Regions from separate parts of the Meiothermus sp. QL-1 genome, predicted to be linked through region 2. Evidence: riboswitches for the same ligand, from Rfam matches in the RefSeq annotation. Region 2 holds a riboswitch; the other holds the start of a gene.
The links. A riboswitch is a leader RNA that binds a small molecule or an ion and turns the genes downstream of it on or off. The one in region 2 is predicted to bind FMN.
Positions count from the first base shown of each region.

Region 1: another riboswitch for FMN. It lies ahead of ribD (bifunctional diaminohydroxyphosphoribosylaminopyrimidine deaminase/5-amino-6-(5-phosphoribosylamino)uracil reductase RibD); the one in region 2 lies ahead of DV704_RS01130 (ABC transporter substrate-binding protein).

Region 1 covers NZ_QQSV01000009.1:86,108-89,468, reverse strand. Annotated here, with positions in the region: gene ribA (GTP cyclohydrolase II) at 1-334, opposite strand, end outside; gene ribD (bifunctional diaminohydroxyphosphoribosylaminopyrimidine deaminase/5-amino-6-(5-phosphoribosylamino)uracil reductase RibD) at 328-1,455, opposite strand; FMN riboswitch at 1,526-1,664, opposite strand; gene aspS (aspartate--tRNA ligase) at 1,826-3,361, shown strand, end outside.
Region 2 covers NZ_QQSV01000001.1:227,671-231,031, forward strand. Annotated here, with positions in the region: gene DV704_RS01120 (2-oxoglutarate dehydrogenase E1 component) at 1-1,455, opposite strand, end outside; gene DV704_RS01125 (4a-hydroxytetrahydrobiopterin dehydratase) at 1,514-1,795, opposite strand; FMN riboswitch at 1,876-2,018, shown strand; gene DV704_RS01130 (ABC transporter substrate-binding protein) at 2,159-3,145, shown strand; gene DV704_RS01135 (acylphosphatase) at 3,167-3,361, shown strand, end outside.

The sequences.
Region 1 (3,361 bases), on a different contig from region 2:
GGTCCAGGCAGGCCCGCACTGTCTTCGCCCGATCGTAGGCGCTGATGCCGGTGCCGCAGGAGACGTGGTCGACCGAGACGGTGAAGGCCGTGGCGTGGGGGTCGGTGTTCTGGGGTACCATGGGCTGGAGCTCCAGCGCCCGGGCCCGCTCGGCGGTGAGGGCCAGGCAGACCAGGCCCCGCCCCTCCCGGATCATCAGGTTGATGACCTCCGGGGTGGCGTGCTCGGCGGCCACCACCAAATCGCCCTCGTTCTCCCGCCGCTCGTCGTCCAGGAGGATGATTGGGCGTCCGGCCCTTAGCTCGGCCAGAAGCTCGGGGATGGGGCTCAGCACGCGCTCCTCCCTCCCGGCGCGCAGCCCGGCCAGTAGGCCTCCACCCGCAGGTTGGGGCCCACCGGCTCGAAGCGCACCGCCTCGAGCTCCACCGCCTGGTCCATCCGGGCCAGCCGCACCCCGGCCAGAGCTCCGGGGCCCTCGCCCACCAGCTTGGGGGCGAGGTAGGCCACCACTTTGTGGATCCGGCCTGCGGCGAAGAAGCTTCCCGCCAGCTCGCCTCCCCCCTCCAGCAAGAGGCCGATCAGGCCGCGTTCGGCCAGGTGCCCGAGTGCGGCCTCCAGGTCCACCCGTCCTTGCGGGTCGGCGGGGAGGACCTCGAGCTGGGCCCCCTGGCGGCGCACGGCCTCCATCCAGCTTTCGGGCGCCTGGGGGGTGGTCAGGATGAGAACCCGGGCCGGCTCCCCCCGCGGGCCGGGCTGGAAGAGGCGGGCTGCAGGCGGGGTGCGGCCCCGGCTGTCCAGGACCACCTTGACCGGGTCGCGGGGCGGCCGCCCCGGTACGGCGGGGGCCTCCAGACGGCAGGTGAGGGCGGGGTCGTCCCTGACGACGGTGCCCACCCCCACCACCACCGCATCCAGCTCATCGCGCAGCCGGTGTACCTCGGCCCGGGCCTCCTCCGCGCTGATCCAGCGGGCGTCCCCTCCGGCGGTGGCGGTCCGGCCGTCTAAGGTGAGGGCGTACTTGTAGACCACGAAGGGCTGCCTGCTGCGTATCCAGTGGCGGAAGACCTCCTGCTGCCGCTCCGCCTCCTCTTCCATCAGCCCCACCTCGACCTGTAGCCCGGCCTGGCGAAGGATTTGCACACCCCGCCCGTTCACCAAGGGGTTGGGGTCGAGGGCCGCCACCACCACCCGGCGCACCCCTGCCGCCACGAGCGCCGGGGCGCAGGGCGGCGTCCGGCCGTGGTGGGAGCAGGGCTCGAGGGTCACGTAGGCCGTGGCCCCCCGGGCCTCCGCACCCGCCTGGCGCAGCGCCACCACCTCGGCGTGGGGCCCACCAGCCTGGGCGTGAAAGCCCTCACCCACCACCCTTCCTTCCCGCACCAGCACACACCCCACCGGTGGGTTGGGCGAGGTGCGGCCCAGGCCCCGGGCGGCCAGCGCCAGGGCTTTCTGCATGTAGAGCCGGTCTAGTTGGGTTGGAGTATAGGACACTAAGGCGTCTCGAGCTCGGGCGACTCGAGCCATTTCCCTCCTTCTCCCATCCCGACTTTCACGGTCGGCCCCGGATTCTCACCGGGTCGGGCCCGCCCTTTGGGCGGGCTTCGCGGGCTGCCCCTGTGGGGTTCACCGCCGGTGGGGACTTGCACCCCGCCCCGAAGGAAGTTGAGCCCGGAGGCTCGTGAGACTTATAGCATGCCGTGTGAGGGGGGTTTGTATTCAGCTTCACAGCTTTTAGTGATTTTTTTCACAATAAAACTGGCTCGTGAAAAAATAACCTAAATAGCCTAACCTTGAGAACGCCCCACAAAAAGGTATGCTAGAGCCTATGCGCCGTACGCTTTACTGCGGGCAACTACGCGAACAACACGCAGGGCAACGGGTGGTGCTGGAGGGCTGGGTCAACCGCAGGCGCGATCTGGGCGGTCTTATCTTTATCGACCTGCGCGACCGGGAGGGCATCGTGCAAATCATCGTGCAGCCCGAGGCCCCCTGCTTCGCCGAGGCCGACCGCCTGCGCTCGGAGTGGGTGGTGAGGGTGGAGGGGGTGGTGCGGCGCCGGCCGGCCGAGCAGGTAAACCCCAGGATTGCCACCGGCCAGGTGGAGGTGGTGGCCGAGCGGCTCGAGGTGCTGGCCGAGGCCAGGACCCCCCCCTTCCCCATCGACGCCGCCTGGCGGGGGGAGGCGGACCCTGAGGTAAGCGAGGAGGTGCGGCTCAGGCACCGGGTGGTGGACCTGCGCCGCCGGCGGCTGCACCGGAACCTGCGCCTGCGCCACCAGGTGGTGGCGGCCATATACCGCTTTCTGGATGCAGAGGGCTTCATCAGCGTCGAGACCCCCTACCTGACCCGCTCCACCCCCGAGGGGGCGCGGGACTTCCTGGTGCCCTCGCGGCTTGCCCCCGGCCATTTCTACGCTCTGCCCCAGTCCCCCCAGCTTTTCAAGCAGATGCTGATGGTCTCGGGCTACGACCGCTACTTCCAGATTGCCCGCTGTTTTCGCGACGAAGACCTGCGCGCCGACCGCCAGCCCGACTTCACCCAGCTCGACCTGGAGATGTCCTTCGTGGAGCAGGAGGACATCCTCGAGCTCAACGAGCGGCTGGCCGCCTACATCCTGCGCGAGACCCTGGGGGTGGAGATCCCCCTCCCCTTCCCCCGCCTCTCCTACGCCGAGGCCATGAACCGCTACGGCTCAGATAAGCCCGACCTGCGCTTCGGCCTGGAGCTAAAGGATGTGACCGAGCTCTTCCGGGGGGGTGAGTTCCGGGCTTTTGCCGGCGCAGAGACGGTCAAGCTGCTGGTGGCCCCGGCCCTGCTCTCGCGCAAGGAGATTGAGGAGCTCGAGGCCCTGGCCAGGTCCAAAGGGGCCCCCGGCCTGGCCTGGGCGCGGGTCGAGAAGGGGGCGCTTACGGGCGGAATCGCCCGGTTCATACCGCAAGGCCTGCCGGAGCGGGTGGGCGCTGCTGAAGGCCAGACCCTGCTCTTTGTGGCCGGCCCCTGGCGCCGGGCGGCGGAGGGCCTGGGGGCGGTGCGGCTCGAGCTGGGGCGAAGGCTTGGCCTGGTCGAGCCCGGCTTCAAATTCCTATGGGTGGTGGACTTCCCTCTCCTGGAGTGGGACCAGGAGGCAGGCCGGTGGACCTACATGCACCACCCCTTCACCAGCCCCAACCTGGACGACCTGGCGCTGCTCGAGACGGACCCCGGGCGGGTGCGGGCCTATGCCTACGACCTGGTGCTCAACGGCAGCGAGATCGGCGGGGGTTCCATCCGCATCCACCGGCGCGAGCTGCAGGAGCGCATCTTCGCCCTGCTGGGGATTGGCCCCGAGGAGGCCCGGGAAAAGTTTGGTTTCCTGCTCGAG
Region 2 (3,361 bases):
CCGGGCCCCGGAGAAGGCGGCCTCGAGGGTCTCCTGGTACTGCCGCGCCAAGCCCTCGCAGCCCTCCTTGGTGCAAAGCCCCTCGGCCAGCAGCTTGGCCTGGTAGGTCTGGTAGAGGGGCTTCTTGGCCGCGATGAGCCGGTACATCTCCGGCTGGGTGAAGCTCGGCTCATCGGTCTCGTTGTGCCCCCGCCGGCGGTAGCCCACCAGGTCGATGAAGACGTCCCGCTTGAAGGCCCGGCGAAACTCCATGGCCAGCTCCACCACCCCTACCAGGGCCTCGGGATCCTCGGCGTTGACGTGGAAGATGGGCGACTCCACCATCTTGGCAATCTCGGTGGCGTAGCGGCCGGAGGTGTACTCGTGGGGCTCGGTGGTGAAGCCGAGCTGGTTGTTGAGGATGATGTGCACCGCACCGCCCACGGTGTAGGCCGGGAGGCCCGAGATGTTGAGGGTTTCCTGCACGATGCCTTCGCCGATGAAGGCGGCGTCCCCGTGAACCAGAAGGAGCATCCCCTTCTCCCGCTTGGTATCACCGAAGCGGTCCTGCTTGGCCCGGGTGCGGCCCAGGGCCACCGGGGCCACGAACTCCAGGTGGGAGGGGTTGAAGTTGAGCGAGAGGTGGACCTTGCCGAAGGGGGTTTCGATGTCGCTGGAGTAGCCCAGGTGGTACTTCACATCCCCCTGGTACCCCTCGGGGAAGTGCTCCTCAAACTCCAAAAATATGTCCCGCAGGGGCTTTTTGACCACATTGGCCAGCACGTTGAGCCGGCCGCGGTGGGCCATGCCCATCACCACCTCCACCACCCCCTGGCGGGCGGCGGCCTCCAGGGTCAGGTCGAGGAGGGGAATCAGGGCCTCGGTGCCCTCCAGGCTGAAGGTCTTGGCCCCCAGGTACTTCTTCTGCAAGAACTCCTCGAAGAGGGTGGCCTGCATCAGCCGTTCGTGGATTCTGCGCTTTTGCTCTGGAGTGGGCCGGGCAAAGCCGGCGCTCAGGCGGGCCTCGATCCAGGTGCGCACCGTGGGATCGTCCAGGTGGCCGTACTCAATCCCCACCGTGCCGCTGTAGCGGGTCTTGTACTGCTCGAGCACCGCCCGCAGCGTGGGGGCCCCCAGCTCAGGGGGAACCGGGCGGTCCAGGTCGGCCTCGGTCAGCCCGAAGTAGCTGGGGTCGAGCTCGGGCGGGGTGCGGCGCGTGCGGCCCAGGGGGTCGATCTGGGCGATGAGGTGCCCCCGTTCTCGGTAGGTGCGCAAGAAGCGCACCGCGCGCAAAAAAAACGAGGCCAGCTCGGATAAGTTGGCCTCGGATGGTCGGGCGGTTCCGTTGTAGGGCTCGGCCTGTACCGCCTGGAAGTAGCGCGACCACTCGGGCGGGATGGCGCTGGGGTTCTCCTGGTATGCCTGGTAGAGGGCCTCGAGGTAGGCCAGGTTGGAACTGTCGAGGGTGTGCTCCATACTCACGGCTTCCTAGTCTACCCTCTACCCAGATGATAAAACGTGTGAGGTGTTCCCCCTAGACCAGGGCGTCTACCTGGGCAGCGGCCTCGAGGTCGAGCCGGGTGATGCCCCCAGCCGAGTGGGTCACGTAGGCCACCCGCACCTGGCCCCACCGGACCTCCAGGCTGTCCGGGTGGTGGTCGGTGCGCTCGGCCAGAAGGGCCACCTTCACCGCAAAGGCCACCCCTTCAGGGTAGGTCTTGAAGGCGAAGGTCTTCTCCAGCCGGCCTTCCACCACCTGCCAGCCAGCCAGCCTCTCCAAGCCTTCCTGCAGCTCTGCCTCGCTCAGGGTTGCCACTGCCCTACCTCCTTTCCAGCTAGTCTAGCTTACTTTGCAAGCAAAGGGCTTGGGAATAAACTGGGTGTGGGCCTAAAGGCCCATTCCTTCAGGGCGGGGTGGAATTCCCCACCGGCGGTGAGGGGCATGTCCCCAAGCCCGCGAAGCCTGGAAATCTTGCTCCAGGCCCGATTCGGTGAAAATCCGAAGCCGACGGTTAAAGTCCGGATGGGAGAAGGAGTGAAGTCCGGGTGCCCTGTGCCCGGGCGCAAGAGGTGAGCGACACTTCCTGAAAAATCCCCACCACAAGCTAGGTCCTGGTAGCCCAAGGCATAAAGGCGGCTGGCGCACCTGCGCCGGCGAAGCGTAGTTGGGGTGGTTTCCATGCAAAGGTACTTCTTTGTCCTGATTTTGCTCTTTTCGCTGGTTTTGGCCCAGCCCCAGAAGGTGCGGGTGGGGCTGGGTTACCTTCCCGATGTGCAGTTTGCCCCCTTTTACCTGGGGGTGGTGGAGGGGCTCTACGCCCAGCGGGGCCTCGAGGTGGAGTTCCAGCACGGCTTTGTGACCGAGCTCTACCCTCTTCTGGCCCAGGGGCGGCTCGACTTTGTGGTGGGGGATGCTGAGGATGTCATCGTCCTCCGGGCGCAGAACCCCCAGGCCACCCCCTTCAAGTACGTGATGGCCATGTACCAGTCGGTGCCCAACGCCATCTTCTCGCTGGCCGAGAAGAACATCCGCTCGGTGCGCGACCTCAGGGGGAAGACTTTGGGGATGCCCGGGATGTTTGGGGTTTCCCTCACCTCCCTGCAGGCCATGCTGCGGGCTGCGGGCCTGAAGGAAAGCGACCTGCGCATTGTGCAGATCGGTTTTACCCAGGCCGAGGCGGTGGTCTCGGGCCGGGTGGATGCGGCCATGGGCTTCATCAACAACGAGCCGGTCTTCCTGCAGGCCCGGGGGGTAAGGCTCAACGTGATTCCTGCGGGCCCCTACAACAAAAGCCCCGGCAACGGGGTCATTACCACCGACAGGGTGCTGGAAAACCCCGAGCTGGTGCGGCGTTTTTTGGCTGCTTCGCAGGAGGGGCTGGCCCGCACCCTGGCCGACCCCAGGCGGGGCTTTGAGGCGGCCCGGCGTTACGTGCCCAACCTGGGCGAGGAGCGCATGGCGGTGCTCAGGGCCTCGGTGCGGCTTTACCAGTCGCCTTATACCCGCCGGATGGGCCTGGGGTTCTCGAGCCCAGAAGCCTGGGCGAGCAGCCTCAACCTTTTGAAGCAGACCGGGCGGGTCCAGACCGAGCTTCCCCCCACGGCCTTCTACACCAACGACTTCCTCCAGCCCGGGGTGCAGGCCCAGGCTGTGGCGGGTCGCTAGCCTGTGGGTTAGATTGGAGCCGTGCGGCGGGTGACGGTCCTGGTGCGCGGGCGGGTACAGGGGGTGGGCTACCGCTACTTTGCCCGCCAGAAGGCCCTGGAGCTTGGCCTTTCGGGGTATGCCGAGAACCTGACGGACGGCCGGGTGGAGGTGGTGGCCGAAGGGGAGGAGGCCCATCTGGAGCTCTTCCTGCACCACCTGCGCCAGGGCCCCAGG